DNA from 2 places in the Bacillus sp. FJAT-27231 genome. Region 2 is predicted to be linked to the other one. Evidence: riboswitches for the same ligand, from Rfam matches in the RefSeq annotation. Region 2 holds a riboswitch; the other holds the start of a gene.
The links. Region 2 has a riboswitch for cyclic di-AMP ahead of AC623_RS09490 (TrkH family potassium uptake protein). Riboswitches for the same ligand answer to the same signal wherever they lie in the genome.
Positions count from the first base shown of each region.

Region 1: linked by a shared signal. The riboswitch ahead of AC623_RS14105 (APC family permease) and the one ahead of AC623_RS09490 (TrkH family potassium uptake protein) in region 2 are both predicted to bind cyclic di-AMP.

Region 1 covers NZ_LFZU01000001.1:2,915,154-2,932,089, reverse strand. The annotation lists gene AC623_RS14105 (APC family permease) at 1-1,709, opposite strand, end outside; cyclic di-AMP (ydaO/yuaA leader) riboswitch at 2,009-2,148, opposite strand; gene AC623_RS21160 (hypothetical protein) at 2,322-2,513, opposite strand; gene nfsA (oxygen-insensitive NADPH nitroreductase) at 2,688-3,416, shown strand; T-box leader at 3,469-3,705, shown strand; gene AC623_RS14090 (valine--tRNA ligase) at 3,807-6,449, shown strand; gene AC623_RS14085 (bifunctional folylpolyglutamate synthase/dihydrofolate synthase) at 6,628-7,917, shown strand; gene AC623_RS14080 (VWA domain-containing protein) at 8,139-12,797, shown strand; gene AC623_RS14075 (hypothetical protein) at 12,848-15,004, opposite strand; gene AC623_RS14070 (PulJ/GspJ family protein) at 15,004-15,603, opposite strand; gene AC623_RS14065 (type IV pilus modification PilV family protein) at 15,545-16,108, opposite strand; gene AC623_RS14060 (hypothetical protein) at 16,220-16,936, shown strand, end outside.
Region 2 covers NZ_LFZU01000001.1:2,027,484-2,044,419, forward strand. The annotation lists partial or broken gene AC623_RS22295 (methyl-accepting chemotaxis protein) at 1-83, opposite strand, end outside; partial or broken gene AC623_RS22300 (PAS domain S-box protein) at 285-659, opposite strand; gene AC623_RS09480 (HD domain-containing phosphohydrolase) at 696-2,636, opposite strand; cyclic di-GMP riboswitch class II at 2,656-2,740, opposite strand; gene AC623_RS09485 (DUF421 domain-containing protein) at 2,964-3,683, shown strand; cyclic di-AMP (ydaO/yuaA leader) riboswitch at 3,809-3,949, shown strand; gene AC623_RS09490 (TrkH family potassium uptake protein) at 4,074-5,417, shown strand; gene AC623_RS09495 (sporulation protein) at 5,410-5,865, shown strand; gene AC623_RS09500 (GIY-YIG nuclease family protein) at 6,744-7,586, opposite strand; gene AC623_RS09505 (hypothetical protein) at 8,004-8,570, opposite strand; gene AC623_RS09510 (MarR family winged helix-turn-helix transcriptional regulator) at 8,855-9,292, shown strand; gene AC623_RS09515 (FMN-dependent NADH-azoreductase) at 9,393-10,019, shown strand; gene AC623_RS09520 (HNH endonuclease) at 10,095-11,015, opposite strand; gene AC623_RS09525 (hypothetical protein) at 11,667-11,900, shown strand; gene AC623_RS09530 (thiamine pyrophosphate-binding protein) at 11,956-13,581, opposite strand; gene AC623_RS09535 (aldo/keto reductase) at 13,764-14,588, shown strand; gene AC623_RS09540 (metal-dependent hydrolase) at 14,653-15,423, opposite strand; gene AC623_RS09545 (oxidoreductase) at 15,593-16,936, opposite strand, start outside.

The DNA.
Region 1 (16,936 bases), 890 kb from region 2:
ATGAATTGTGGAATAAGCACGGTTAGTGTGCGGTCATTCCCGTTCGCCTTTTCCGCCGCCAGGTCAATAAATCGGGAAAGGGGCCTCATTAAACTGCGATATTGCGATTGGAGCGTAACGAGGCGGATATTTGGTTTCCACTTTTTCCACTTTTCCTCCATCTGCTTTTCACTCTCGCGGTCAAAGGCAACATAAACAGCAATCACTGTATCGCCGACTAGCTGGGCATAATTTAAGGAGTTTTCCACTACTTTTGTAATACCTGCAACCGGAACGATTACCACGTTCCCTTTAAATTGTAAAGCTTCCTCGCCAGGTTTAATTCTCAGCTGTTCTCCCGTAGCTTCATAGTGGTTTTTAATCCGGTGGAACATCCAGATAATAATCGGCAAGAAAATCAAGACAGGCCAGACTTGAGTAAATTTAGTCGTAAAGAAAATAATAACAACCGTTAAACTAATAAGAGCCCCAACTAAATTAACACTCAATTTATAGGCCCAGCCAGAGGGTTTTTCTTTTACCCATTTCACAATCATTCCCGATTGTGAAAGTGTAAAAGGAATAAATACCCCGACAGCATATAAGGGGATCAGCTGCTCGGTTTGACCGCTAAAGGCCACGATTAATATAATGGACATGATTCCCAGTGTGACAATCCCATTTGAATAACCAAGCCGATCTCCACGTATCAGGAACATTCGCGGGATGTACTTGTCTGTTGCTAAGTTAACCGCTAATAATGGGAAAGCAGAAAATCCGGTATTCGCTGCGAGCACTAGGATAAGAGCGGTAGCCCCTTGAATAAAATAATACATAAAGTTTCTTCCAAACACTGCGGATGCAATCTGTGATACTACGGTTTCTTCGGCTTTAGGGACAATCCCAAACCAGTAGGCTAAAAACATAATGCCGGAGAAAAGAATAGCTAAGATGACTCCCATCATAACTAATGTATTCGCGGCATTTTTAGCTGCCGGTTCTTTAAAATTAGGAACAGCATTGGAAACCGCCTCTACTCCGGTCAAGGCCGAACAGCCGGATGAAAAAGCACGGAGCAATAAAAACAGACTAATCCCTGGTACAGCTGTTCCGATTGTTGGATGCAAATCAGCCGGTACTTGTCCAATTGTAATTTTCCATAGCCCTACTGCCGAAAGAATAAGTAAGGCCACAACAAATAAGTAGACAGGATAAGCCAGGACAGAAGCGGACTCTGTTACGCCTCTCAAATTTAAAATGGTAATCAAGACGACCAATAAACAAGCAATAATTACGTTATGCTGATGCAGCTCCGGAAAAGCAGACGTAAGGGCGTCCGTTCCGGCTGAAACACTCACAGCTACAGTTAAAATATAGTCTACTAACAAGGAGCCTCCGGCGATGAGCCCGGCATTTTCTCCTAAATTGTTTCTGGAGACGATGTAGGCACCGCCGCCGCGGGGGTAGGCATGGATAATTTGGCGGTAGGAAAGAATTAAAGCCGTCAATAGTACCAGCACGCCAACGCCGATAGGAATGGAATACCAAAATGCCACGAGACCGATTGCAGACAGGACAATTAAAACTTGTTCTGGTCCATAGGCAACAGAAGAAAGCGCATCTGATGACAAAATGGCAAGGGCCTTTAACTTGCTTAATTTTTGTTTTCCCAATTCCCTTGTTTTGAGCGGTCTTCCAATCAATGCTTTTTTCATGAGTGAATAGCGCATGATGCTTACCTCCATAAAAGTACCAGGCTGTTGACAAACGCTCGCTTTCAAGCAGCCTGAGATGTTAAAAATAGACTTTGTCTACAATCTCCGTACATCCAGTTATTAAAAATATAAATCTATACATTGATTGCTTATGATATTCCATTTCAATTAATGGTTCTTAAACAAGCCTTTACTGCAAAGGATTGATACGTTTATACTTCCCCCTTTAACCACGACCAATCCTCATTTAAAAATGAACACAAAAAAGAACACTAAGGTATTACTCAGTGTCCTTTTCAGCCAACACAAAGCAAACCTCCTCCCTAGACGCTTATGAGGTTAGCTGTCGGATTCGGGCTTTGAGAGTAGCCCTGCCTTCTTATGAAGGATTCACCCCCAGTGACGATGCACAAAATGGGTCCCCCACTCCTTAAGGATTAAGCAATTATATAAGGTGTGATTGAGTTTATATGAAATTTACTTAGCTACTATAATCACGAAATAATGGTTCGTAAAGAAAAATATGTACATGCTCACTTAGGGAAGAGAAAGGTATTTTCAAAAGCGAAAATCTTGGCAGGCAGAAGCGAAATAGAAAGCAAAAAAGACGTCTGTGGGGACGTCCTCTTAAATCCACTCGAGATAAAGGGCGACAGCAAGCAGCACAAGGATAGACAACAAAATAACATCAAAGGTTGTAGGAAAGAAAATAGTCCGGATGCCTTGGAAGATGCAAAAGGGAACGGCTAGCTGACAGCAAACGTCCCGGACCGTCCGAAGCCAAGGTGGCAAAGAGTAAGGGTTATAGCGTCTTCTCATCATTACACCTGCCTGTAAATTCATGAAGAGTTCTTCTTTTATTATATGTATCCAAATAAAAAGGGTGATTTTAAGCAGGGGAGAGCAGGAACGTTGACAGTGGGAAAAAGGTGATTTACGTTAATAGGGACATACATATGGTTTTAGATGACAAGATAGGGGAGGAAGGATAATATGATCGATTTATTGAAATCCCATGCGTCTGTCCGCAAATATACAGACGAGCCTATTTCAGATGAGGTTTTTTATGAATTGCTTGAAGCTGCCCAGCATGCAGCAAGCTCTCATTTCGTGCAAGCTTATTCCGTTGTACGAGTGAAGGATGAAGAGAAACGCCTTAAGCTCGCAGAATTATCAAAGAACAAACAGCAATTTGAATCAGCTGCCTTGCCGCTTGTTTTTTGTGCGGATTTAAAGCGCCTGGAAAAAGCCGTGACCCTTCATGGCAAAAACTTTGAAGGCGGCACGGCAGAAAATCTGCTTGTCGCTGTGATTGATACAGCCTTGTTTGCCCAAAACTTTGTCGTGGCCGCAGAATCAAAAGGATATGGTATCTGTTATATTGGAGGGGTACGTAATAATCCGCAGGCGATCAGTGAGTTGTTGAATCTGCCCGACTATGTCATTCCATTATTCGGCTTGACTGTAGGTGTGCCAGCTGAATCGAACGAAGTAAAACCGCGCCTGCCGGTAGAAGCTATTTTACATGAAGATTCCTATAATGAAGAGAAATATAGCCGTCTGCTCCCAGCGTATGACGAGCGGATGCACGAATATTATGCGAACCGCTCAACGAACCAGAAAGACGCCGCCTGGACAGGTGGGATGGCAGCCTTTTTATCTGAACCGCGGCGGGCGTATATGCTTGAGTTTTTGCAATCAAAAGGCTTTCTAAAAAAATAATAGGGGAAAGATTGACGCCCTTGCCTGTTTTCAGCTAATATATGAATGATAAAGAAAAGCAAAGACCGGGAAGAGTACAAAGTGATCACTTGCCTGCAGAGAGGAAAACTCCTGGCTGAAAAGTTTTCCGCAAGAATCTTTGGAATGTCCCCCGTGAGCTGCTTCTGCGAACTTATCAGTAGTGGAAGCCGGTCGCCAGCCGTTAATGGATTGAGAGCCGGACCAGTCTGTCTATGTACAGCTGTCCGTGAAAAAAGGTGGTACCGCGAACAACTCCTTCGTCCTTTTGACGTTAGGAGTTTTTTTGTGTTCAAAAAATATGAATGATCACATTACAGGTAGCTGGCTAAAGTGCTTGTGCATTTGTTCTGTAATAAGGAGGAAAACTGAATGGAAAACAATGAATTGTCGATGCCGACAAAATATGATCCGAAAGCAATTGAGCAGGGACGATATGATTGGTGGGTAAAAGGCCAATATTTCGAAGCAAAAGATGATGAAACAAAAACACCGTACACCATTGTGATCCCGCCGCCGAATGTAACCGGGAAGCTACACCTTGGCCATGCATGGGATACGACATTGCAAGATATTTTAACGCGTATGAAGCGGATGCAGGGATATGATGTCCTTTGGCTTCCAGGAATGGACCATGCCGGAATTGCCACACAGGCGAAAGTAGAACAAAAGCTTCGTGAAGAAGGCAAAACGCGTTATGATCTTGGCCGTGAAAAATTTCTAGAAGAAGCATGGAAATGGAAAGAAGAGTATGCGAACTTTATCCGCCAGCAATGGGCGAAGCTCGGCCTTGGCCTGGATTACAGCCGTGAGCGCTTTACGCTTGATGAAGGCTTGTCAAAAGCCGTGCGTGAAGTATTCGTCTCCCTATATGAAAAAGGCTTAATTTATCGCGGGGAGTATATTATCAACTGGGACCCAGCAACAAAAACAGCTTTATCCGATATTGAAGTGATTTACAAAGATGTACAAGGTGCGTTTTATCATATGAGATATCCACTGGCAGATGGAAGCGGTTATATTGAAATCGCGACCACTCGTCCGGAAACAATGCTTGGTGATACAGCCGTAGCGGTTCATCCAGAAGATGAGCGCTATAAGCATCTTATTGGCAAAAAGGTCATTCTTCCAATCATCGGCCGTGAAATCCCAATCGTTGGCGATGATTATGTCGATATGGAATTTGGTTCAGGAGCCGTAAAGATTACTCCAGCTCACGATCCGAATGACTTTGAAATTGGCAATCGCCATAACTTAGAGCGCATTCTCGTCATGAATGAAGATGGCACTATGAATAAGCGTGCCGGCAAATACAATGGAATGGATCGTTTTGACTGCCGCAAACAAATTGTGAAGGATTTGCAGGAAGCAGATGTCCTTTTCAAGATTGAAGACCATATGCATTCTGTCGGTCACTCAGAGCGCAGCGGTGCGGTAGTCGAGCCGTATTTATCTACCCAGTGGTTTGTGAAAATGCAGCCGCTTGCAGATTCAGCAATTGAACTGCAATCAAAAGAAGATAAAGTTCATTTCGTACCAGACCGTTTTGAGAAGACTTATCTTCACTGGATGGAAAATATCCGTGACTGGTGTATTTCTCGTCAGCTTTGGTGGGGTCACCGCATCCCAGCTTGGTATCATAAAGAAACAGGCGAAGTCTACGTTGGCCATGAGGCACCGGAAGACGCTGAGAACTGGGAACAAGATAAAGACGTTCTTGATACATGGTTCAGCTCTGCATTATGGCCGTTTTCAACAATGGGCTGGCCGGACAAAGAGGCAGCGGACTTCAAACGCTATTATCCAACTGCTGCTCTCGTAACAGGCTATGATATTATATTCTTCTGGGTATCCCGGATGATTTTCCAAGGTCTAGAGTTCACAGGCGAACGTCCATTTAAAGATGTACTGATCCACGGGCTTGTCCGCGATTCAGAAGGACGGAAAATGAGTAAATCACTAGGAAACGGTGTGGATCCAATGGAAGTCATTGATCAATACGGAGCTGATTCCTTGCGTTATTTCTTATCAACGGGCAGTTCTCCTGGACAGGACTTGCGCTTCTCTGTAGAAAAAGTAGAATCTATCTGGAACTTTGCCAATAAGATTTGGAACGCTTCTCGTTTTGCTCTTATGAACATGAATGGCTTGAAATATGAAGAAATCGACTTGAGCGGCGAAAAATCAGTTGCAGATAAATGGATTTTAACGCGCTTAAACGACACGATCGTCAACGTGACAAAGCTCGCTGACCGCTATGAATTCGGTGAAGTAGGCCGCGTGCTTTACAACTTTATTTGGGACGATTTCTGCGATTGGTATATTGAAATGGCGAAGCTTCCGCTTTACGGGGAAGACGAAGCAGCGAAGAAAACGACACGTTCTATTCTTGCTTACGTGTTAGATAACACGATGCGCCTATTGCATCCATTCATGCCGTTTATTACCGAGGAAATATGGCAAAACCTGCCTCACAATGGAGAGACGATCGTCACAGCGAAATGGCCAGAAGTGAATGAGGAACTATCTGATCAGCAAGCAGCAGAAGAAATGAAATTGCTTGTAGACATTATCCGTTCTGTGCGTAATATCCGGGCGGAAGTCAATACACCGCTCAGCAAGAAGATTAAGTTAATTATCAAAGCGAAAGATGAAACAGTGTTGAGCACATTGGAAAACAACCGTGCTTACATCGAGCGTTTCTGTAACCCGGAAGAGCTCGTCGTCTCAACAGATGCTTCAGCACCTGACAAAGCGGTGACGGCTGTTGTCACAGGTGCCGAATTGTTCTTGCCGCTTGAGGGATTAATTAACATCGAAGAGGAAATTGCCCGCTTGCAAAAAGAATGGGATAAATGGAACAGCGAAGTCGAACGTGTTCAAAAGAAACTTGGCAACGAACGGTTCGTCAGCAAAGCGCCGCAAAAAGTCGTCGACGAAGAGCGCGCGAAAGAAAAAGACTATCTTGAAAAACGCGCCGCTGTTGAAGCACGCATGAAAGAAATGCAAGGATAAGAAAAGGAATGAGACGAATCTGCCGAGCGTAGATTCGTCTTTTTCTAGAGGAACGATCGGCTAATAAAATCATCATTTTAGCTAATAAAATCATCATTTTAGCTAATAAAATCCACTTTTTGGATAATAAATAGCCGAACCTTCTTTTAGAAGATGATTGATAGGAGGAGACATAACGATGACTACATATGAAGAAGCGCTTTCCTGGATTCATGGACGGCTTCAGCTTGGCATTAAGCCGGGCTTAAAGAGAATGGAATGGCTAATGGAGAAAATGAAGTATCCAGAGCGCCGTCTACGGGCGGTACACATCGGAGGGACGAATGGCAAGGGCTCCACTGTCGCCATGATGCGCTCGATCCTAGAGAAAGCGGGATACGAGGTGGGGACCTTCACTTCTCCTTATATTGAACAATTCAACGAGCGAATTAGCATCAATGGCCAACCGGTTAGCGATGAAGCCATTGTTGAATTAACAGCTATGATTAAGCCGCTGGCAGAGGAATTAGAAAAAACAGAGCTCGGCGGACCGAGTGAATTTGAAGTGATTACGGCGATGGCCCTTTACTATTTCGCGTACACCCGCCCAGTGGATATCGCCTTATTTGAAGTGGGGCTTGGCGGCCGGCTCGATTCCACAAACGTCATTCAGCCATTGCTGTCGGTGATTACGACAGTCGGCATGGATCACATGCAATTTTTAGGGGACACGCTTGAAGACATTGCCTTTGAAAAAGCAGGCATTATTAAAAATGGTGCACCAGTCGTCACGGGAGTCAAACAGGAGGCGGCACTGGAAGTCATCAAAGGACGGGCCAAAGAAGTTCGATCTCCTGTCTACCAGCTTGGAGAGCAATTCAAGGCTGACTGGCAAACATCCATGCCTCAAGGAGAAGTCTTTCATTTTCAGTCTGTCTTTGCCAATCTGAAAGACTTAATGACGGGTCTGAATGGTCTCCATCAAACAGACAATGCAGCCGTTGCGATCATGTCGATATTGTACTTGCGCACCTTCTATGCTTTCCTAGTCGAAGAAGAGCATATCCGCTCGGGTCTTCAGTCGGCGAAATGGCCGGGAAGAATGGAATACGTCTCCGAGCAGCCAACGATTCTGCTCGACGGGGCCCACAATCCGGAAGGCATGAAAGCACTCGCTGCTTCACTTGCCGAACGTTTTCCCGGCAAAAACATCACTGCGTTATTTTCCGGCATGAAGGATAAAGACTTAAAGGAAATGACAGAGCTCCTTGAGAAGACAGCGAACCACATTGTCTTCACAACCTTTGAATTCCCGCGGGCTGCTAAGAAAAAAGACTTTGAACCGTTTTTAACCGCCCATCAATGGGAAGAAAAGTGGCAAGGATTTATTCAAAAATTCCAACAAACTGCCGATGAAAATGAAGTGTTAGTCGTGACAGGGTCGCTTTATTTTATTTCGGAAGTGAAAAGATTCATAAAAGAAGCATGATGAATCAGCATAGAAAGCTGTCCTGGCACTAAACCGGCAAGGACGGCTTTTTACATGCGCCTCATGGAATAAACTCATAAAGATAATAGTATTGTCGTTTCTCTAAAATTGCCATTAAAAATTCATTTGGTTAGGTCTAATGATCTATAAAAAGAATGTGTATATTGGTATAATCGTAACATAACAAAGTAGATGCGACGAAACAAGGGAGGGAGAGACAGATGGCAGGAAGATCAACTATTTTTAAGATGTTGTTAGCTTTTTTGTTAATACTGTCTGTGTTGCCAATTGTACCGAGAGAAGCAAATGCAGCAACAGCAACAGGTATGCCGCCGTCTATGAATTTTAATGTTACAGCTATGCCACCGAATGTCGTTTTATCTACTGAAGGAAGGGCAGAGAGTACACTGAAATTAAAGGTGTCTACAAACGGTTTGCCTAATGAGGGACTGCGACAATCCGTCAATGTAGCTTTCTTATATGATACTTCAAAGTCGATGCATGGTGGACAAAGTGATAAAAAGTTTATAAGTGAACAAAGAGTCTTTATAGAGGCATTAAGTTACTTTAATAACAGGGACAATACTGTATTTATTCCTTTTAGAAATGGAGTGCCCAGCTACTCTTGTAATGGGGGAAATGGCAGGAAGTATACAGTAGGCACGACGAAAAGCTTTTCTCTTATAAATACTTTGGCAAACCAGTGTTTAGGAGATAACAATGTATATACTTCTGAGAAAGGCACCAATGCGCCCGGGGGAACAAATTACGCTAAGGCATTAAAAACGGCAATTCAACAGCTGGATAGCTCAGGCTCTTCCTACAAAAATATTATTCTCTTTTCAGATGGAAAACCAAATCTGCTTGAAAATGAAACAAAGCATAATAGCAGCGACACGCAAGGGATAACAGCGGAATATGAACGTGCGGTAAAGCAAGAAATTGATACAATCATTGAGAGTATGAAAAGTAAAGATATTAAGCTATACAGCGTGGGGGTCGGTAATGGGGATGACGGGGATGTGGCTTATTTAAATGAAATTTCCAGCAAGACAGGCGGCTATGCTTTAGAGGCAAGTGATAAGAGGCTTCCTGATTTATTTACAGATATCGTTTCAAAACCGTCTTCAGACCTTACTGGCAAGGTTGAAATTGATCTAGATACGGTTGTGAATGAAAAAAATGAAGATGTTAGTTCCTTTGTTGAAATGAAAGGAGACACTTCAGGTCGCAAGAAAATATACGAATTTGATTTGAATAGAAGCAACTTTTCTGAAGCCCTGCCGCTTATATTCAAAAAAGAAGGAACCTACACAATTAAGAGCAAGCTGACTTATGGCAAGTCAAGCGGGTCTATTATCAGATCTACGACGATTTATGTCACGAAAAAAGAAGTGGTGTCTGCCGGAATTGACTTTGCTGTAAAAGCATCTCCTGAAAAAGTGATCAAGCCGACAAATGAAAACGCTAAAAGCGAATTAAATATTGACTTGACTCCTAAAGGGATAGCTACTCAGCCAGGGACTCAAAGAGAACCAGTTGATATCGTCTTCGTTTACGACACTTCCAGTGCAATGGCGCAAAATGGGTGGTCTGTAATGGCCCAATCCGCTATGAAATCGACTCTTAAGACTTTAAAAGCTTCACAGATTTCAAATGACAATTACTATTTTATCCCGTTTGATAGCAATATTAGCCGAAAACGAAACGGCATGGTTGCTTCAAGAGAAGGATTGACAGCAATTGAAGAAGCAGTTGACTCGTTAGTGGGAAGAGATGTGTATGGCAGATCTATCGATTACTCCAGTTCTGGTGGAGCAAATTACTCCATTGCCTTAGAAGAGGCAGTGAAGAAGTTTTCAGGACCAATAATTAACAAACGGTATATCATCTTTTTGACAGCGGGCAAACAGACAGAGTTCGTCAAAAGGGAAGATGTAAATGAGAAAAAATGTATAGATTATGCAGGGAGTAGTGGGAATTGTAAGCAATGGAGTGAGACAATACGAAATAATGCTTGGGTTAAGTACGGAATAAAAGATGGAAGTACGCCCTATAGACAGTTACTAGATGAGAATAAAAATGTTGAAAAAGATTTGATTGCACGTTCTTTAACAGAGACACAAATAGTAATCCATAACGGGGCTTTAACCTCTGCTGAACAAGTAAAGAACAGCAATGCTGTCATGAACATCGTTACCTTCACAAATTCTAGCCTTTTGAATACGATGGCGGCTAAGACCGGGGGAGCAGTTCAAACGGCGAATGAACAGAACTTGAACTCTATCTTAACTAGTATTACTCAAAAGGTTGATGCTCCCTCTATAAGAGGAAATGTAGAAATTAACTTAAGAGATTTCGGTTCGTCTGTAATAGTGGGAAAAGATAGTAAGTTTACTGCTAATGAGGGAATCGTTAAAATTCCCTTTACATTTCATTATCCTGTCGGAGGAAATCCAGACCCTGTGAAACTTCAAGAATTGCTTCCTTTGGAATTTACAGCTGCCGGAACTTATGATTTTACGGGAAAAGTAAAAATCTCTTATAAAGACTTGGATGGCCAGCTGAAAGAGCTTGTACATCCTGCTTTTAAAGTAGAAGTAGTGAAAGATGCACCGCCAGTATTTAAAAGTACGGTAGAAGTGCTGGGCAATTCATTTTTTGAGCCTGAAGGTCTTGTCAAAATCGGAAATGCTGACTCAGAGAGCAATGAATTTACTATGAAATATACTCTGACACCTGATACTGTTTTCGGTACGGAAACGAAAGGAACGATCAGTCAAATTGTGTTACGCCAACCACTTCCGGATGGGGTAGAAATGGCAGGCAATCCACAATTAGAAGTTATGAAAGAAACAACTTCTATACCAGGAGCATCTGTAAAGCAGGAAGGGAAAATGTTAATCATTACTCTTGGTTCTAATGGAACGACTTCCTATATGCCAAGTTCCTTTACGCCAAATCGTTTTGTCGTGAAAGTAAAATTAAAAGCGGCATGGGCACTGCCTTCTACGGAAATCCCAAGGAGCACTCTTTATTTTAAAGATTCTAGATTTGCCGATAATCAGGAAAACCAATTAGCTCCAGCGGATAAAAAGATATCGATGAGAGTATTACTCTATGGAACAGGACAGAAGAGCTATGATTATGTCGGCGATCATACCGGTACCATTCAAAAAGTTCATCAATCAGATGCTTGGCTGATGGCAGAGACAAAGCTATCGAATGAAAATGGTGAAATTGTCAAACCGGTAAAAGGAATGGAGCTTGTAAACGCTGGCACGGCCATTAAGCTGACGTATAGCGACGGGTCAACCGCGCTGCTTTACATGAAAACAGATTACAATGTATTTAATAACTTTGATGCAGCTAAGAAACCACTTCATCAAACAGATGGTCCTGCCGTTCCAAAAACAGAAGGACCAGTGGCTTTCGAAGCAATATATTTAGTAGCCGGTGAAGAGGTTCAATATGAATACCGATTAACAAATAAGGAAAGCACGACTTCGTGGCAAACGTTTGATCCGCAAATGGCTGTGCCGATTTTCGAGGACTACTTAGGACAGGTCGATATCGAAGTGCGGACTTCTGGAGGATTTACGCTTGATAGTAATCCTATTAAGAAATCTATTGAAATCATTAAACCAATCACGGAAATTACAGTGAATCCTACTTCTTTAAATGTTGTAAAAGGAAAAAGTGTTGATTTTACTGTAGCCGTTTTCCCAGAGGATACGACAGAAGGGGAGTATGATATTATCTTCGAAGATCCTTCCATCGCTTCAGTTCCAGTTAATCCTGAAAAACAAGGGGAAGTAGATGAATGGAAACTGACAGGCTTAAAAGCGGGTACGACTACGATGACAGTACAATCTAAAATAAATCCAAATATTAAAGCAGAAGTACCCGTTTCGGTTGGGGAGCCCATCACTGGCATTATTATTAAACCGAGTCCTTTAGAGGTAGATAAAGGAAAATCGAAGGAGTTCACGGTTACATTAGAGCCAAAGACTACGGTGGAAAATGATTATCAGCTTTCTTTCGGCAATGACAGTCTAGCCGATGCTATCATGAAAGAGGATCATAGCGGTGATGGAGATGTTTGGGTACTGGAAGGCTTAAATGCAGGAGAAACGGAGCTAATTGTTTCTTCATTGGATAACCCGGACATACAATCTAGAGAGAAGGTAACGATTCATGAACCAATCACGGGCATTGCTGTGGTGCCGGATAATGAAAAGATAAAAACAGCAGAACAAGAGCCGGAAAAATGGAAAGTTGATAAAGGAGTAACCGGCAATTTTACCGTTGCCATTCTTCCTGAAAGTACCACAAAAAACAAAGAATACACCGTAACATTAGATAAAGAGTGGAGCCGAGCGGAAAAGACTGAAACGAAAGATAAATGGTCCTTGATCGGAACAGAATCCGGCACGGTAACCATGACCGTGACAGCTAAAGAAGATCCAAATGTGAAAGAAACGATTGTGATTGAGTTTATCGATCCATTTGTTGAACTTGAAGGGATTTCCTTCACGAAACCGCATTATGATTTTCAGTTAGGTGAAACAGAAAACGAGTGGATACCTATTACAGATTATGTGAACATTAACCCGGATGACGCAACAGATGTTGAGGTGATCCGAGTAGAATCTGCTAAGTCTTCTATTGTTGAGACTAGAATAGAAGGTGGAGAATGGCAGATCAAAGTGTCTGATAATCAGGCCGGTTATTCTACTGTGACGGTAACAGCCGAACAGCCAAATAAAGAGGGAGACGGCAAGAAAACAGCTTCAGGTACAGCTGTTTTTGAAGTGAGTAAGCCATCGTCAGATAGTGGCGGTGGAGACCACGGTGATGATATAGAGGGAAGATGGTAAAGAATAAGAAGGCGTCCTAAAAGTCAGGCTTTTAGGACGCCGTTTTTTGTTTATTCTACAGTCAGATCATCTGAATAAATCGATAAATATTTTACTTGAGGAAGGGTTTCAAAGTTTTGTAGCAAGACGTCTTCATTATAGTTGACGATAAAGCGAGAATAACGATCTTCTTGTTTTTCCACCATAATGTCTTTAGGCTTTCCATCTGAATCCTTCTTTATTGCTCCACGCACCGCGTTAATTTCTAATTGCTCCTTCGCAAAAATGCCTCCGTCTACGTAAAAGAGTGAGCCGACACCGTATAACTCAGCTTTGCCTTCTGTGTAGAAAAATCCTTTGATGGGCTTAATCTCCGGATCATCAGTAGGTACATAATTTGTTTCCAGTGTTTCTATGGGTTCCTTATAGTAATTGAATTCATTAATTCTTGTAATTACTAAGCCATCTTCTCCAGAAAGCAGGATAAGCTGTTTTGATTGCTTTTCATCTTCTAAACCAACAATATTTAGGTTAGAAACCGTGGCTTCTCCAGAAGCATACATAATGCCATCGACTTTTAATTCGTCGTTTTCTTTTGCTTGGCCTTCCTCACCTTTTGTGTTACCGCGTAACGTCAACTTTCCTGAGGAATAAATGTTGCCTTTAAAAGTGATTTCAAGCTGCTGATCAAGATTGTCATAGACAAGCAGTTTAATATTATTTTTGTCTTTTAAGGAAATGAGGTTTCCTTCAATTTTGGATTCGCCATTTAATTCCAAATTAATGGCGTCTGTATCGTTATTTCCTTCACCGGCCACAAGGTCATTATTTATCGTTAATATTCCCTCAGGATTGTTTGTGATCTCTATCTTTTCTGCTGCAAACAAGTTTTGCTTCTGTGGAGTATCCTGATTGGAAATCGACATTGCATCTTCATTGGTGATCGTCAATGATTGCTCCGTAGCGATCGCTTTTTTCGCTTCAAAAGTTCCTTTGCTATTTATGAATGTAATTGCGCCTCGAGACGCTATATTGCCTGTTATTGATAGATTTCCATTGTTCGAAATGATTTTAACGGCTCCGGTTGCATAAATATTGTGAAACGTCATGTTTTGGTTAGCGAAAACTAATAAATCACCTTTAACATAAAGATCGTCTACAGTGATGTCATATTCTTTGTTCGTTATGATTAAGTTGCCAACGTGCTTTCCGTCGTCTCCTGAAATGTCTAAGTCATTAAAACTGACGTCAGGGACAGGCTCGTCGGGCGTGGGGAGGCTCTCAGCTGTCGCTATACCCTCAGATATGTCATTTTGTGATATAACCACTGACATATCAACTTTCCTTCCTATAGCGACTTTCTCAAGTGCGGCGTTTTGTTCTGTTGCAAATGCTTCTTCAAAGTCAATCTCCTGATACTGGCTGTCGTTTTTTAAAGCCGGCACTTTGTCTTTGTAAAAATAAGTATTTCCCTCCTCGTCTCGTTTCCTTAACAGATCAAGGATTTCTTGTAAGTGTCCGCTGTTAAATTTACTCGCATAAAGATCTTTCATAATAGAAGGATAAGGTGTAGCCATTTCTTTATCTGGTCCCTTTTCTGGATCATAGGCCTCACTGTAATACTTAGCATCTTTACTAATCATCAATTGATTTGCAAAAATATCCCCATTAATATTCGGCGATCCATTTAAAATAAGCGGCCCATCTTCAGCGCCGACTGCATACTTTAAAAAGCTTGGCAGCGGGGAAATAATAAGCCGCTTAGTCGCCGTGCGACGGATGTTTCCTTTTTCTTCTCCGGTTTTGGCTGTTACATAAATTTCGTATACGCGTGTTAAAGTTTCATCTGATTGGGTTTTGGTTAAATAATGCTTGTCTACCGTGACATCTTTAAAATCTACTTGTTCAATGCCTTTTTCGGGATTTTCATATCGAGCTTTCAAGTCTAGTAAAATAGCATTGAGACGACTAGATACATTTGCCGGGGCTATGTCAGCGATGGCCATATTATTCTCTGGGCTTTGCAAAGCGGCAGACAAATCAGCTGTTATTTGGTCAATGACTTTAATAGAGGCGAATGCCTTGTCGATTTCTTCTTTGCGAATTTCTGTTCTTTTTGTCCCGCCGAGCGTAGAGGCGATAATGCTTAAGCCTAAAGCAGTGAAAATAACGGTTATCAATAACACAAGCAGCAGGGCATTTCCTTTATTGTTGTGCAGAAGGTTCATTAGAAACCAAACTCACTTTCTAGATCGAGATTTTGACTTGTCTTTGCATCGCCGAGCTTCATGTTAATTTTAATTAAGCCAGAGGAGCACTTTCCATTAGAATCCGTTTCCTGACAAGAGAAGGAAACGGTTGTATCTTTAAAATCCGATTCTGTTTCCACTGGAACCCCTTTGATCTGCAGGACGGTTTTTTCATCTTCCTCAGCTACTTTTATTTCCGTTTCTTTTACTTCGCTTTTTGCTTCTTTTTCTATGTCATAGTAGGTTGTCTTTTCAGCCCCTGCTTTTTTTAATCTGGCCTCTTTTGCATCTACGATTTTAATGCAATTTGTTCCGCAGCTTTCCACGTAGTCAAATGGCGTGGCGAAAAATTCATTCATGATCATCGTGACGGCATAATCGGCATCTTCGCGAAACTGAACTTCAGCGGTTTGCCGGACATACGCTTTTTGACCGCCGTTAAAGACAGACCAGACGATCGGCGAGATAATCGCCATAATGACAATGGTCAGCAGCACTTCTATAAGAGTGAGCCCACTTTTATCGCAAATCCTCGCTTTTAATCGTTCCTTCCAGTTCGGTTTCTTTTTTCTTTTCATTTTGATACCAGCTCACCTTCACTTTGACTGGGATGTAATAGTTATAAAATGTATCATTATTTTCTTCTTCAGCGTTTTTTTCAGAGCTCACCGTTACATAATAGTCTCCGCCATTAATTGTAACGGGCCGACAGCCAGTAGGAAGCAGCGGAGGTTCTTCTGTTTCAGATTCTGATAAGGGCTTAAGAGTATACCCTTCTGTTTGATCATTTGAATTTTTACACAAATACAATCCAAACTGATCTCCAGTAGCTGTAACTGGAGCGGTATCCTCGTAAAAACTATTCCTTATTTCAATAAAATTTTCTTTCTCCAAAAGCATCATCGCATTTCTCGCTACATTGAGCGCTATCGTCTTATTCTGGTTAGAAAGGTTGTAAGTACCTGCCTGATAGAAAAAACGTGTAAAGGTTAGTAGAACGATTGACAAAATGGTCATGGCGAGCAAAAGCTCCAATAAAGTGACACCTTTTTGCGATTGACATACAAATTTCGACAGGTTCATCGCTTTCCCTTCTTTCAAAATAGCTGACTTTATTATACAATACTTTGTAGTTCATTTTTCCTTTAAACGGTAAGAGATGAATATATTTCTCTAAAGGTGAGGCGTTCTTATATGACCCGTTTAGTTTTTATACTGATGGCCTTTTTTTTGGCTATGCCAATTGTATATTTTCTGCCTCTCGGATTAACAGCAACAGGAAGTTTTGTACTGTTAGGTGTTGCTTTGCTGATTGCAGGGAGCAGTTTTGCTATGGAGCCATATGTTCCAATTTGGCATAATTTGCTCGTCTGTTTCCTTCTTGTCGTTACCATGGCTTATTTTGTATCCAAGTATATGGGACATAAAGTAATGAGCGAAAGATCGGTCAATAAAAAGGAGAGGGCTAGTGAGAATAGATTTGTAACAAGGGAGAAAGTGATGAAGGACAGGAAAGAGGAAAAGCAGCTTGCAGAAATTGAAGAGCCTCCGCAAAAGGCTGCTTTGTTTGAAGCGAATCATGATAAAGCAATTGTACAGGCGGCCGAGGAAAACGAGCCGCTTTATATAAATGAAGAAGTAGAAGAGCTTAATTTGGAAGAAAAAAGTATGTATGAAAAAGAAGGGTTAAAGCCGATAGACAAGGAGTTGCTGGGGAATGAACTGGAAACAGAAACGTCTATAGGTGAAAAAGCTGCTTCTGCCCCAGTAACTGAAACATGGAAAGAAGATTTAGAAAGCTTATTGGCAAGAGAAGAATTGCCAGTCTTTGAACGAAGCGTGATAGAAGAAGATAGTGAGATTGATAGCAATAACAATGAGAAGTATTATTTAGAAAGCCTATTTGATGAA
Region 2 (16,936 bases):
CCTCGGCCATGCTCGCCAGCGCGAGCTGCCTCTATTGCGGCATTTAGCGCTAATAAATTGGTTTGGGCCGCAATCTCACGAATGGTTTTTACAATACTTTGGATGGCCTTCGTTTGTTGTTGAAGATCATCCAAAGTATGGGTGTTTTCTAAAGAGATTTCTGCAATTTTATTAATCGTCAGGAGCAGTTCTTGACTGCGGTTAATGCCGGTTTCGGAGCTTACGCTGAGCACTTCTGCCATCTCCTGTAATTCATCTGCCACTTGGGAGACGATGTTTTGTCTTTTCGTTATATCGGTTGCTACTTTTAAAATGCCGATAACGCTTCTTTCTTCTAGATCGCGTATAGGCATATACGTTGCTTCTAGCCAGACACGATTCCCCTTTGCATCTATTCGTTCAATTTTATCTTGAAAGCTTTTGCCGAAAGTTAAATCCCGCCAAAATCGCTCATAACCCGGACTAGTGGAAAAATGAGAGAAACATAGCTCCTTGTGATGCATACCGAGCATTTTTTCTCTGGTGTAACCCATTGTTTCAGAGAACTTATCGTTTACATAGGATACACGACGATTAAGATCAAACTGGATCATAGCCAAATTATTTTCCATTGCTTTAAGAACAAGTGTATTATTTATTTCTTCTTGCTGTTTTACCATTCCGATTCTCCTCTAAAATGAAATTGTAGGTCACCTTCATAGTCTAGCCAATTGTGTGCGGCATTCGAGAAAATCTTCCCACATCTTAAGAAACAAATCCAAGAGATATGGATCAAATTGTCTTCCTCTTCCTTCTTCTAAAATCTTTTTGACTTTTTCAGCGGAGAGAGCATCCTTATAGACACGTTTGGATAATAAAGCATCGAATACATCTACAATAGCTACAATTCGTCCTTCCAATGGGATGGCTTCACCTGCAATCCCATTTGGATATCCTTTTCCATTCCACCACTCATGGTGTGTATAAGCAATTGTCGCGGCCATTTGAATAACAGGCAGTTCCAAGTTCGATAAAATGCGATGGCCGATAAGAGAATGTGTTTTCATCGATTCCCATTCTTCATTCGTCAGTTTAGCTGGCTTATTCAGAATGGAATCTGGAATCCCTACTTTTCCTATATCGTGAAAGCGGGCAGCAAGTGAAATATTCTCAACGAATTGCTCATCTTTTCCAATAAGCTTTGCCAGCATTCCTGATAAAACACCAATTCGATAGACGTGCGTGCCGGTATCATCATCGCGAAACTCTGCTAATTTCAATAATCTGTCCAGTGTGTCGAATAATATTTTTGATTCCTTTGTCGTATCTTGCATCACGAGAAGAGAGCGTGACAGATCAAAAATATTGTTAACAGAAAATGGCCTTACTTTGTAATAGTGGGGCACCTTTTCTTCCATTTCTAATGTTAACGTAGCATGATCTCTTTTATTTAAAAGCGGGCATTCTGTACAAGGGACCGCTCGGTTAAAAATCAGTTCATAGCACCGGCTTCCAAAGTTTTGAGGAAATATAGTATTTGATTTTTTCGTATCTAACAATTTCTGCATTTTATTATTGACCCAAGTAATTTGGCCAAAATCGGTCGAACTAATTTCATAGGCGTAAACATCAAGAAATTGAAAATTTTGTAGAAACTGATAAGGCTGGACCGTTTCTTGTATTAAAGATTTAATGAATTTATAAAGACGATCAAAGGCTGTTATATAATTAAAAAGTTTCGGATCAAGAGAATGGTTTTCATTTGAGAGGAAAACTTTTTTCAACGCTTCCTCTAAACAGTCTCCAATCATCTGAAAATGCTGGTGAGAGATTTTATTATTGATAATTAAGCGGCTCCAATCTTGAATAAGACGATAGAAAATTTCTGGCTTGCGGTACACTCGCTCTTGGAAAAACTGAACAACTAGGCTGCTAATATAGATAAAATAATCTTTACTGTACATAAGAGTGCGTAGAGATTCATGATTTCTAATTCTTTCTGCCAAGAGATCCTGGAACAGTTCACTAAGATTTGATGCTTGAAACGAAATAAGACCGCTAAATTCATCTAAACAGATAAGATCCTCATCTGTAAGACCATTCTCATACTGAATTTTTTTGAGTTCATATCTTAAAGGGTGTACGGCTCGATCCAGTTCAAATTCATTATAGGCTTCCATCGTCAGCTGCATATCAAAAGAGAAAAGGGCCTGCAAAGCATTAATAAAAGGCACGAGCTTTTCATGCAATATAGACTGGCCGATTTCTGTAATGACATTTATATATTTAGCATAAGTCGCAAGATACCATTGAAGGTTTAGTCCTATTTTAGAATGAACTTTTCCTATAGTCAGACGACCCTTAATATAAGTGTCGTCGATCATTCCAGTTAAACACTGTTCTAGATAGCGGCATTGTGCCCGCTTTAATCTTTCGAGAGTAGAGTGTTCATCAATAATTTCCCCTAAACTTTCAATCATATAAATTTCTTCATATAATCTGTCAACAATTTCAGGTATAAAGGGGGCTAAAACGTCTTGTTGTTCGTTGATACGTTGAAGTTTTTCTGAGGTAATGCCAATAAACTGTATCTGTTCTAATCTCTTAGGATCTGAGACTTTTATTCTGTTTAATTTGGCACTTTTAGACATAGCCATAAAACGTCCTCCTAGAGTTAAATTTTATGGTCGGTTGCGCTACCGGCTCCCAATCACCCAAAGCGCCCAAATGCAGATGATCTTTCTTTGCCTCCATAGATCTTTAAGATGGTGTATAGATAAATAATATACCAATTTATGAAAAAAATGTAGAACTTTATTCTTATATTTTAAAGAAGTAACGCATTAATCCTTCATGCAGTAAAACGTGAGTAAGTAAAAAACATTCTGTCTGAAAGTGTCGTTAGTAAGCAGAATAGCGGTTATCATTGTTGGCTATACTCTATAAAATAATCTTTAAGTATCAAAAAGGAGAACAGAGGCGATATGGCAGACTATTTGGAAGTTACTTTACGAACCGTTCTTGCTTTTGGAATGTTATTTGTTGCCGCAAGATTTTTAGGAAAACAAACCATTTCCAAGATGACGTATTTTGATTTTATTGCGTCCATTACCATTGGCGCTATTATTGCTAACCTTTCCTTTAATGTAGCTTTGAAAACACACCACCTGGTGATTGCGTTTACTGAATTTGTTTTAATCGCTTTTTTAATTGCGTTTCTTTCATTAAAAAATAGAAAAGCTAGAAAGTTTTTCGCAGGAGATCCGACTGTTATTATTCAAAATGGGAAAATATTAGAGAAAAATATGGAGAAAATGCGTTATACTTTAGACTATTTAAACCAACAGTTGAGAGAGAAAGATGTTTTTAATATCGATGAGGTTCTATTCGCTATTATTGAAACAAATGGAACGCTCACTGTTTTGAAGAAACCAGAATTCCGTAATGTAATAAAGCAAGACTTAACAATAGCTGTTCAGCCAGAAAAGGCGCTTCCGATAGAGCTTGTAATGGACGGTGAAATTATACATGCTAACTTCGTGCAGAATAACTTAAAATCTAGCTGGCTGGGATCTCAATTGAAAAAACGCGGCTTACAACTAAGTGAAGTTGTATATGCGGTTCTAGCTGCTAATGGAAAGGTATATATCGATACATACAAGGATCATATTCACTCTCCTGTAGATGAAGAGCCGTCTGAATAAAAACAAAAGATATTCAATACATTAACAACTACGTTTTAAAGCTTTTAATTTCTTTTATTTTGTCTTTACAAATGGTTTTTCCGAGAGTATAGTAGCTATTATCAATTTAATATTTACATAAAATCGACCTTATATTGCTTAATCCTTATGGAGTGGGGGACCCATCTTTGTGCATAGCACTCGGGGTGAATCCTTCGTTAGAGGGTAGGGCTACTTTCAAAGTCCGAGTCCGACAGCTAACCCCATCAGCGTTTTGGAAGGAGGTTTGCTTTGTGTTGTTTGTAGGAACACTGAGTAAGGCCTTGGTGTTCTTTTTGTGTTTTTAAAAAGGCAGCGTTATAGCATTATTTCTTTTTAAAGAAAATTATGATGAGGAAATGAAGGGATCGTATGGTTAACAGCAAATCTGGTTATTTTATGGACCCACCAAAGATTTTAGCAGGCGGGTTTGCTCTCGTTATTTTCTTAGGTGCCTATCTTTTAACACTGCCGGCTGCTACTCAAAATGGAGAAGGATTATCTTTCTTAAACGCCCTTTTTACAGCTACTTCTGCGACTTGTGTGACGGGTTTAGTCGTAGTAGATACGGGCACAACGTTTACCACCTTTGGCCAGCTTGTGATTTTAAGCCTTATTCAAATTGGCGGATTAGGATTTATGTCGGTTGCGACACTGTTTGCTTTTCTGCTGCGGAGAAAAATCTCTTTCAAGGAAAGACTGATTTTAAGAGAAGCTTTTAACTCTTTAGCGATTGAAGGAATCGTCAAGCTAGTAAGGAGGGTGTTGCTCTTTACATTAATCTGTGAGTTTATAGGCGGGACACTGCTCGCTATTCGTTTTTCTTTCGATATGCCTGTGGGAAAGGCAGTCTATTATGGTTTTTTTCATGCGATATCTAACTTTAACAACGCAGGATTCGACCTTATGGGAGGATATAGAAGCTTCACGGGCTACGTTGACGACCCCGTTGTGGTATTGGTCGTCTGTTCGTTAATTATTTTAGGTGGGATTGGATTTGTCGTCATGAATGAACTATATGAATATCGTAAGAGGAAGCACTTATCTTTACACACAAAGATTGTATTAGTGACAACCTTCTTGCTAGTCGCAGTAGGCGCAGCTCTTATTTTCTTTTTGGAGCTCCATAATCCTAAAACGCTCAAACCTTTATCTTGGACAGGGAAGTTCTTAGGGGCTTTGTATCAATCAGTCACAGCCCGTACAGCGGGATCGAATACACTTAATATTGCTGACTTAACCGATACGTCCTTGTTTTTGATTATCTTTTTGATGTTCATTGGGGCTTCTCCAGGGTCTACAGGAGGAGGAATTAAGACGACAACGTTTGCTACATTGGTTGGCGCTGTCATATCCCAGATAAAAGGAAAAGAAGAAGTTGTCTTTTTTGAAAGAAGAATTGATTATAAATTAATCTATAAATCTCTTACTATTATTTTAAGCAGTTTGTCTGTTATTGTGATGGTCACGATGATCTTAACGATTACGGAAACGGGAAAAGGGTTCCTCATGATTGTTTTTGAGGCGACTTCGGCTTTTGCCACGACAGGGCTATCAATGGGACTAACGCCGGACTTGACACCTATTGGAAAAGTGGTCATCATCCTGGCGATGTTTACAGGAAGGTTAGGTCCATTAACATTAGCCATAGCGCTTACGTTAAATCGCCAGCCTGACCGTTATCGATATACAGAGGAAAAAATAATGATTGGATAAGTTTGAAGCAATTGCGCGGGAGGATTTACCAGCAGTGATTAGAAAATTAATAAGCCAATGGTTTTTACAAGTCGGTTCAGCACACATTCATCTTATTTTAGATAAGAAAGAATTTATCCCAGGAGAAAAAGTAACAGGATATTTTTCTTTGGAAGGTGGATGGTTCGAACAGAACATTAAGAGACTAGAATGTGATCTGGTCGTAGTAGACAAACAGGAACACACGGAGCAATTGATCGAAGGAGCTGTCACAAGATTAATGTCAAAGTCGATTGACTCCAATGAATCGGACCAAATTCCTTTCACATTTTGTCTGCCGGCTAAGCTAGCTCCTTTATCGGGCAATCGTTCGTATCAATTTCATACGAGAATCGTTTTTAGCAATGGCACGGAAAGCAGTGACCATGATGAAATCAAAATTTTGAAGACTGAATCGCAGATAAAGTAGTTTGCTATCGCAAGCACCTTTCTTATAAAGAAGGGTGCTTTTTTGTGTACCAGGAGTAATTCCAACTATAAACAACACCAAAATTTGGTATTGACACAAAGGCAACTGTATGAAATTTATAGAAATATTTAACGAAAGGGTGGAGGAGCGGAGAGAGTTAGATGTGATGATCGAAGGTTGTCATTGAGTTATTTACATAAAAAATAAATCCAATAAATTGGGATATGAAGCAAAATTTTTTAGAGAGAGGTCAACAACAAAAAAGTTCTAAGTATAAAGAAAAATTAAGGCAATGAAACATGTGAATAAGAAATTAAATTTATGATCTAGTAAGAAAACTTAGATTAACTATGATTCACACATGTGAATGATTAAGTTTAATTATTTATAATTTACAATGAAACTGAATTTTTTATTTTCAACAAAAGAATGCAGCTATTAGAATTAGATCCAGCTAACGATTGAAATGAATCATGAAAACGGTGATTAAGATTTTATATTAATTCATCTTTAAAATATCTCAATATTAAAAGTTTACTTATGAAATGAGATATTTTAATACAACTTCCTATAATTTATATTATGTTAACTAAAAATCAATCTTTATTATGAAAACTCTTTTCCCGCCTCCTCCTGAAGTTTTGGTCCGTTTTTTTAGTAATTGAATGCACTTTTCTGAACGCCTATAGCTTCAACACAGTTATTCTTTAAGCTTTTTAAAAAAGCTTTCTCTTTTTACAACCCCAGCTTTGGTTAATTTCTTCTTCAAAGATATTAAATTTTCTTTTAATGTAAAGGTTTTTATCTCCGCAATTGACTTTAGTGAATATGTTAGCCGTTTCACTAATTTCAGATTGTAAAGGCTTCATTTTTTCCGTTTAATTATAGTTATAACCAAACAGAATTGTCTGTAGTTTTCGTTTAAATAGGTTTTCAAATTCAACCGCTTCTAACGCTGTAATATCTCTTGGTAATACTTTTAAAATCGCATATTGGAAATGTAAATGCGCAGCAGGGTTTTGTTCATGCAGCTGCTTAAATGCTTCATTGCCCCCATGAATTGTTGCGGCGTACTCCGACCAACGACCAAGCAATCCGTTTTTATTGTATGAAGAGCCAATATACATTTTGCCGTTAGAACGATCTGTTATGATATAGATCGCATTGATCGAACTTAAAGCGATATGCCAATCAGCATATGACTGTCGATCGTCAACGATTCTCTTTAATTCGTTATATGTTAATAGGACATTTTCGTATCCTGGAAAGACAAACTGGCTCGTATTTACTAGCTGCGTAATAACTTTTTCATTTGTTCCTTTTTGATACCATTTGACAGCTGCTTTGCCCCATTCAATAAATAATTTATTTTCGTATGTATGTAATGGATCATTATCGATCTCAAATAAAGGATTCATTATTTCATCTTTATAGGGTTCTAATAAAAATGGTGAGCAATTCTGCGAGATAAATGGTGTTTCACCATGTCGTACTTCATACGACGTTAAATATTTTGCTGTCGTGCCTTCATCTGCGGAAAAGACAATTACCTTATCATAGGCATCAAAGAAATGAGGAGGCTGTTTTTGTGTGTATTCACGTAAAAAGCCATCACGATACGCTTTGATAAATCGTTCATGCTTCAAAGAATGCCGGATAAGTAATGTTCTGTTCAAATTGTACTGGCAGCGCCTCAATAAATCAGATAATAAGAAATACATCTTTTTGTCTCCTTTTTATAAGTTTACATAATCAACTCTCAAAAACCATGTTTCCCAGTGTTAAATCTATTAGTGGCATGCTAGTAATCGCCCTCGCTTTGAATTTATTTTAATTTCTAGCACTTAAAATATTAAAACTATGAACCTCCATCTTGCAAGTTCCTAGTAAGCTTGAAAATTTATGAAGCTTATGTCTTTATGCGTTTGGATAATCGCAAAGCCTTAATACATATCAAAGCATTGTTTTGTCAACATCCATTATTTCATCTAACCCAATAGCAGCTTCTTTTACTAGTTAAAATTATGTAAATATAGTTTATATAGCATGAAATGAGAAAAATTTCGGGTTAATACAAAAGAAAAATTTTATTAGTATATTTATTTTATCATTTCTCCTCGATAGAAATAGATCTATAATTATGACCCTTTAAGCCTTTTCTTAACCCACTCCTTGTATTCCAGCCCATTATATTCATCAGTTTTCACAATGACCCAGCGATTATTTTCAAGCTCTAGAAAGATTTCCATTAAAAGTTCTCCTCCTGCTTTATCAAAATTACTACTCATATAGCCTATGCCACCGTGGACAAGAAGAATGGCCTCTTTGTCGTTTACTGTTTTTACTTTCATTCGATCATAGCTCTCAATACTATAATTAGCATCGACTACTTTAAAACGTTCATTGAGTGATTCAACTTCATACCTCTCTACATTGATTCCTTTCTTAAAATCATAGTCATTCTTTAAGTCAGGATATTGATTCCACAGAATGTTAATATCATTATGTATGACCGCTTGTGTTCTATAATACATATACTTCGTGACAAGGTGCTCGTACTTCACCCAATCAGACGGTTCAGGTTCAATGAAACCGTCTATACTCTTTTTTGTATTCTGGTTTTCTGGCTTAACTGGGTTTGGTTGACATCCCCAGAGAGAAAATAGCGTCACAACTATTAAACTTCTTAAAAGATACCTCTTCATATTTCACCTCTTGTCTTTGTGATAAAACAAAATTATACCATTTTTTAAAATTATTAGGTTGATCTAAAGTGTAAAGCTTCTCTCTTTCTATTTCCACACTGACAAGAATATCTGCCGTTAGGTTAATTTGGTTACCCCTATATTAGGATGGAGCTAGTTTGAAAGCTCTCTTAGTTCCCTTCCTCCCCACCTCTTTAAGCAAGGTGAATTGACATGAAATCGTCTTTGTATTAAAGTAATAAAGGTAATTAGTTTGTATAGCAACTAAATAGTGAGGGATGCACTTGAAGCTATCTTTACAAGACTATATAAGCATTAAAATTCATCAAACGGATTTAAGCCTTACAAGCCTCATTAAATCTAAATTAGAGCCATTCAACCTTGCGCCTGAACAGAATTTAATTATGATGCTCCTTTGGGAAAAAGATGGTTTGACTCAAAATCAATTGGGAGAAATCCTTAATAAAGATAAAACCAATATTGCCAGAATGGCTTCTAATCTCGAAAGTAAAGGGTTTATTAAAAGAATCAGCAGCAAAAATGACCGCCGCTCCCTGGAACTGCACCTTACTTCATGCGGAAAAGAACTTGGCAAACAGGTAATCCCTATTACTGAAAGATTTAATGATATCGTTTGTAAAGGCATTTCCGAGGAAGAACTTCTAACTCTTGAAAAGATTCTTTCAAAAATCAGCCTGAATGTCCAAGAGTCTTATAAATAGGACATTCACCTCTAATAGTTGTTATAACAACTTATTTCTTTTCTTTGATAGTTGCTACAGCAACCATCGAAGCTATTTTATTAAGAGTGAGGGAATAAAAATGTCTAAAGTGTTATTTATCAAAGCGAATGATCGCCCAGCTGATCAATCTATCAGCTCCAAAATGTATGAAGTGTTTGTTAACACTTACAAAGAAGCAAATCCAGGGGCTGATATTGCGGAGTTGGATCTTTTTAATATAGAGTTGCCAAATTACGGCAACACAGCGATTATGGGTGTATACAAGCGTAATCAAGGAATGGAGTTAACTGCAGAAGAAGCAAAAGCGGCAAACTTAGTAGATCAATATTTGAATCAATTCCTTGCGGCCGAGAAAGTGGTATTTGCCTTCCCATTATGGAACAGCACAGTTCCAGCTCCCTTAGTGAATTATATTTCTCACCTGGCCCAAGCAGGAAAAACATTTAAGTACACTCCTGAAGGACCAGTGGGGCTTGCAGGGGACAAAAAAGTCGTTTTATTGAATGCTCGCGGCAGTGATTATTCTTTAGAGACGATGGCTGCAGCTGAAATGGCTGTTAAGTATGTTCAAGCGAACCTCGGACTATGGGGAATTACGAATCCAGAAACGATTGTGATTGAAGGACATAACCAGTACCCTGACCGAGCGCAAGAAATCATTGCAGACGGGCTAGAAAAAGCAGCAAAAGCAGCTGCTGCATTTTAATTAGAACATCTCATCATTAAACTGCATCTTTGTTGTTAATCGTATCAACAAAGATGCAGTTTTTTTGTTATGTTTTTAATGCTGAAAAACATTCTTTTTATGCCATTTGAAATAGGGTTTGTTGTATTCGTATCGAGTAATTTTCATTTTTTCGTGAATGCTGTACTTAGCATAATCTGACTGGGGTAGTTGTGATGAAATATGCAGCCGCCCCTGGCCATCAAAGGCAATATAACCTTTCATATATAAAGCGTCGTGATTAGAACATAACAGCACACCATTATATGGATCTAGCCGCTCTGTATCGGTGCTGTCTTTCCAAGGTTTTGAATAGCTTGCCCGTAATAACGCAGGAAGCTCGATCCCGCAAAGTGCACATTTATGCCCCCACAACGGAGACAATTCCCGTTTAAACTTTTGCTGGCCTAAACGAATTTTTGCCTTCGCTTCCGCTTCCGTTTCAGCGATTACTGGCACAAGGGTGTTACGCTCTGTCTGACGGACAATGCCTATCGCTAATTCAAGCTGCTCCAGCTCTGCCTCATAAATATTAAGGTCACTAATAAGCTCTAACAATTTAATGGCCAGCTCTTCGTTACAAGGATATAAACAACCTTGATTGCCGTTTCCGTCTTGCTGGAATGCCGAATATTTAAGCGGCAGCAAAGGCCGTAGCTCTTCAAAATTCTCACGTATGTTTAAAGGTATTTCTAATTCATGGTAGTGAAGCTTTACTAAGTAGCCTTTTTCTGCCCATGGCTCAACATATTGCATGGCGACGGGTTTAACTGCTTCTTCACAGCTTGAGGAGGCGACACTAATGGCGACAATATTCCCTTTCACATAGTGGAAAACTCTATCACCTTCCTTCACTTCAGTCATTCGCAGCCATGAATGTGGTGTGTTGCCGCCTTTATCTTTTTGAGGAGACCAAATAACCCCTTGTTCTTTTTCTTCCTGATAGGTGTGGCCATGCATAACAATAAAACTGTTCATACGATCTCCCCAATTCTATAAATAGATTAAAAAATTTCTTTATCCTTTATTATACATTAGATGGGAGAATGGCCGCATTGACGTTAAACCCATATAGGGCCAGAAAAAATACATTTTTGAAGTTTCGTACACAGAAAAGCCCATAAGTCTATATACATGACTCGTGGGGAAAGCGACATTCAAAAATCTAAGACTCCCGATAGTAATAGATGTTCCCGTTATGCTCTCTCATATTGATACGGCCGATGGACTCTAGGTAAGTCACTCGCCATTCAATTCGAAAGCTTCGTCGGAAGGTCTTTCGTTAGCTATACAAAATATGGCTTATATTATAATCGCCGTGTTTGCTGTAGGCTTAATTATGGCTTTTTTATTCCTAATCCCAAAAAGGGAATGAAACCAAAAGCTAAAATAGAAAACCTGAATCCGATTGAATCGGACGCTTCATCCTTCTAATCTTTTCTTTGCTTGATCTAACTATATTTATGGAAACTTATGTAACGAATCATTCAAGAAGCTATTTCAAGACGATTTGAAATAGCTTTCTTTTATTACATACTGCCTTCTTATCATTTTAGAACATTGTTTTTAAGTATTCAGTACAGGGAACATGTTAAAAGAAACGTTTCACATGAAAGGGAGGAATGTTTAATGGCTTTTAGTAATCAAAACAAAAAGGCAGCTCCTGAAAAACACGATGACAAAGGATATAAGGACTTTTATCAAAAAATGGGCGAAGATGTGAACCATGGCAAGGAGTTTTATCAGGAAAGCGGATTGAAGAACAGCGATTCTTTTTCTGAAGATCTCCCCGAAAAGTCTTATGAAAAAGAAGATTTTTATCAAGAAATGGGTGATAATCCTAAAGATGAATACCCTAAATAAGCTACTGATAAAGAAAAGCTGCGGAATCTATTGCGATTGCCGCAGCTTTTCTTTTCTACTTGTTTTTGCTCTCTGGAAAAGTAACCTGCTTTGTTCGAACGTCTACTAACGTCGGTGAGTTTGTATTCAATGCTTCTTGGAGAACCGACTCCAGATCGGCATCTGACTGAGGGCAGAAGCCTTTCCATCCGCAGGCTTCTGCTACTTTTACGAAGTCTGGATTTGTGAGTTCTACTCCTACCTCCTCGCCTCCCTCTGCTTTGAGTTTATCCCTTTCCATTTGCAGGGCATGATTGTTCATCACGATCACTGTGATATTCAGCTCATAGCGTGAAGCGGTTAACAGGTCTGCAAGTGTCATTTGTATTCCGCCATCTCCAACAACCGCGACCACTTGTTTATCAGGTTTTTCAAGCTTTGCGGCCATGGCAGCCGGCAGACCGAAGCCCATTGTCCGCCAATAGCCTGAGAATAAAACAGCTTGTTGTTTTTGAGGACGGAAGTTACGATTCATCCAAATCGTTACATTGCCAGTGTCTATTGTAAAGATAGCATCTTCCGCGGCTGTTTGATCGAGAGCGCGGACAATTCGTGACGGGTGGATCGGATAACCGGCAGTTTTGCCTTCCTGTTCATTTTGCCGAGTCCACTTTTCTTTTATCTCACGGCAAGAGCTGATCCAGTCTTCAGAACGTTGAAATCCTTGCAAGCTCTCTGCTAATAATGGAATCACTTCCTGTGTTTCGCCAGTTATTCCGAGTTCTGTCGGTATGCCTTTTTCAATTTTATCGAAATTTTTGTCAATTTGAATGATGCGTGCATCGGTTGGCACGTATCCCTCAGGCCACCATGTCGTACCGGCTAACAGCACAACGTCCGCTTTTTTAAATACTTCAGGCGCATAAGGATTCCCGCCTTCACCAATTCCCTGCAATAGATTTGGTGAAGATTCGTCAAATAGTCCCTTTCCGCCTAGGCTTGTCAGAATGCCAGCCCCCCATACTTCCGCCAGTTCCTCAATGGCCTCCGGGTCAGCTGCTGAACCAGCGCCCGCCATAATCATTGGACGCTTAGCGGTTTTCATGATCGCTGTTGCCTGTTCTAAGCTTTCCTTAGTAAACGTAGACACTCCTTCAATAACCGTTGGCAGCGGCCGTGGTTTCACCGTAACAATTTTATCGAAAAGGTCTTTGGGAACGGACAAATGACTCACTACCCGCTGTCCTAAAGACGTTTGGGCAGCTTTGTGAAGAAGCTCAATAATAGCATCCTGGCTCGCTAAGTTTTCAGAATAAGAAGCAAACGGCTTCAGAAGCTCTTGCTGGTTTATATATTGCTTATAAGCCATTCCGATCTTATTGCGAGGTGCTTGTCCGGTAATGACGAGGACAGGTGCTTTATCCGCATACGCATCTCCCAACCCGTTCAACAAATTAGCAGCGCCTGGCCCCATCGTAGCGGTGCAGACAGCAAGATTGCCTGTCAACTTCGCTTCTGCTGATGCCATGAAAGCAGCCGTTGACTCATGTTTAACGGCAATAAATTTAATTTTATCCTGTTTAGCTAAGGCGTCAATGAGACCAAAAATAGCATCGCCCACTACGCCGTAAATTCGCTTTACACCGAATAGAGACAACTGATCAAGTATCAATTCGGCAACCGTTCTTTCTGTTTTTTCCATAAGAACCGGAACCTCCTGTTTGAATTTTTCACTACATTGATTCTTTCACTAAAATGGAATAGCTAAACTTGCTATTTTTATCATCATCTTGTAGTTTGCTTCATTTGAAAATCTTCCTTTAACTTTGTTATTCTTAGTACTGAACGTGGAATGGATAATTCATATAAAAGGAGATATGCCAAATGAATTTTGTAACGTTAAATAACGGCTTAAAAATGCCTCAGCTTGGATTCGGAGTTTGGCAGGTAGAGGATGATCAGGCAACGGTTGCGGTAGCAAAGGCGATCGAGGTTGGATACAGATCGATCGATACAGCGATGGTGTATCAAAACGAAGGCGGTGTCGGCAAAGCGATTCAGCAATCTTCTGTACCTCGCGAAGAATTGTTCATAACAACCAAGGTTTGGAATAGCGATCAAGGCTATGAAAATACACTGCGGGCTTTTGACGACAGTTTGGCAAGATTAGGACTTGATTACGTTGACCTGTATCTCATCCACTGGCCTACTCCAAAATACGATGAATATGTAGATACATATAAAGCGCTGGAAAAGCTTTATCATGATGGACGGGTAAAAGCAATCGGCGTATGCAACTTTGACATTGAACATTTAGAGCGTATTTTAAAAGAGTGTGATGTGAAACCTGTGTTGAATCAAGTAGAATGCCACCCCTATCTTGCCCAAAATGAGATGAAAGAATTCTGTGCAAAACATGATATTTACGTGGAAGCATGGAGTCCGCTTGAGCAAGGAGGAGATGTGCTGAAGGATTCTGCCATTCAACAAATTGCGGAAACGCATAGTAAATCACCGGCTCAGGTTGTGCTGCGCTGGCATTTACAAAATAATACGATTGTCATTCCTAAATCCGTTACCCCATCTCGGATTGAAGAGAATTTCAATGTATTTGACTTTGAATTGTCACCAGATGAAATGAGAATAATTAACGGATTGAACCGCAACCGCCGTAAAGGCCCGGCACCAAGCGAAATGAATATCCGATAATAAAAAATAAAAACCGCGGCACTGGACTGAATATATTCCAACGCCGCGGTTTTTATATAAAAGCTTATAATTCAATGGATTCCCCAAAACCGACTATTTCTACATTTGTTTTATGATCTTTTAAACGTTCTTTAAGGTCCGCATCATGGCGAACCATCATTGGGACAATTGGAAAGCTTTGTTTTAGTCCGTCTAAAACCTCTCGTCTTTTCGCTTCCTCTTCTGTAGGAAAGTTGTGAATGGGAATGACAGTGTGAACATCTAAAAGATGTCTTATAGCATATTCCGCTTCCCTTGCTCCCATCGTTAAAATGTCAGAACAAGATAAGATCGCCACTTTAGGTTCATATACATCTTGAATGATTTTCATTTCCGCTGTTAATCCTGTGTCACCAGATATATATACTGTTTCTTCTTGATTGGACTCCAAAATAAAACCACATGATACTCCGGCATATGTAGGGTTTCCGTGTATTTCTTGATAGGAACTAGTATGCACGGCCGGTACCATGGTCATTTGCACAGTCGTTTCGGCAGCTTTCATTGTACCGCTAATATTAAGAGGCATTACATTAAATCCCTCATTGAGTAAAATGAGCGCTAACTCATACTGAGCAAGAACTTGCACTTTTGGATTGACTTCTTTTATGAACGTCAAACCTTCTGTGTGATCAAAATGACCATGTGTCAGCAGGACAACATTTGCACTCTCCATATATTGTTTTAATTCCTCTTCAACACTTCCTGGGTTCATGGAATAAAAAGGATCTACCAAGATATTTAAATTTTCATATTCAATGCTTAGCATAGCATGTCCTAGCCGTGTGATTTTCATTTTATCGACGCAGCCTCCTCACCATTCGAATAAAACATTCTTATTCTGAAGCATGAGCTTGTATCACTCCTTTTTATAAATTTTTATTGGTTTTTATGAAAATAAACTGAATGACAAAAAGAGAAAAAGAAAGAAGTTCACTCTCTTTTTTGAGAATGAACTTCTACGATTACTCAACAACAGCTTCTGCATTTACTGCCTTATTTTCTCTCTGAAGGCCAATTTGCAAAGAGGTCATCAGTCCTTCATGTGTAGCTTCTTCTAAGGTCCTCGGGGCCAAGCAATCACCTATTTGATAAACTTCCGGAACTAAGTGTTTGATGCTGTTATACAGTTCTACATTTGGGATGCGGCCAAGCGATAGAATGACAGAGTCCCAATTCTCAATGGTCTCCTTTTCATAGGAGAACAAGTTCCGGATAATCGCTTGGTTATTTTTTATTTCACCAAGATCGTAATGTGGCACCATTTTGATCTTTAACTGATAAAGCTTTTTCAAATATTCATTTCGTAAGTACTGATGAACCTCTTCACCGATGTACAGCTTTGATGAAATCAATGTGACTTGATGACCTTTTTCTGCAAGATGAATGGCAGCTTCCATTCCGGGCCAATCTCCTCCGAAGTCAAACACTAATACATGTTCCCCGATCTCTTGACTTTGGCTGCTGAATAGTTCATCGACTGTCTTCACTCTTGAATCACGGATTCCAGGAATGTTAGGAATAAACGCTCTTGAACCGCTGGCACATAAAACAGCATCCGGTGCCGCATTAAGAATGTCTTTTGGTCCTACGTCCCATCCAAGCTTTATTTGCACGCCGCTGTTTAGCAGCTTTCTTCTATAATTATCCAGCATCGTTTCGGCTAATTCTTTCCTCATCGGCGCCCGTTTTAATGTGTGCAATAGTCCGCCAACCTCCTCAGACTGATCAGCCAATATGACCTCGTGCCCCAGCTCATCTAACGTTAAAGCTGCTTTTAAGCCAGCCGGACCGGCGCCTATCACCATTACTTTCTTTTTCTTTCTAGCGCTTTTTGCAAGAGTCTGAACCTCTATTTCTTTTCCAGTGGATGGATTTTGCACACAGCCGATCGGCAGCCCTTTATGGTAATGCCCTATGCAAGCTTGAAGGCAGCCGAGACAGGCATCAATTAAATGATGGTTTCCTGATTTTGCTTTATTCGGCATTTCCGGATCGACAATTAATGCTCTCGTCATGCCGACGACATCTGCTTTTCCTTTCGCCACGATTTGTTCAGCTTCAACCGGGTCCACTATACGGGAGCCGACAAATACGGGAACAGCACCAGCCATCCGTATGTTGAATGCTTGCGGAGAAACGTAAGCGTGCTTCATCGGAGACGGCGGCACAATATGCGTTGAACCTGCATATGTGCTGGAGTCCCCTGCCGTTACGTTTACAAAGTCTACTCTTACTTGGTCTACCAGATATTCAACGATTTTTACCGCATCTTTAACATCTGTACCGTCCATCGTCATTTCATCGGC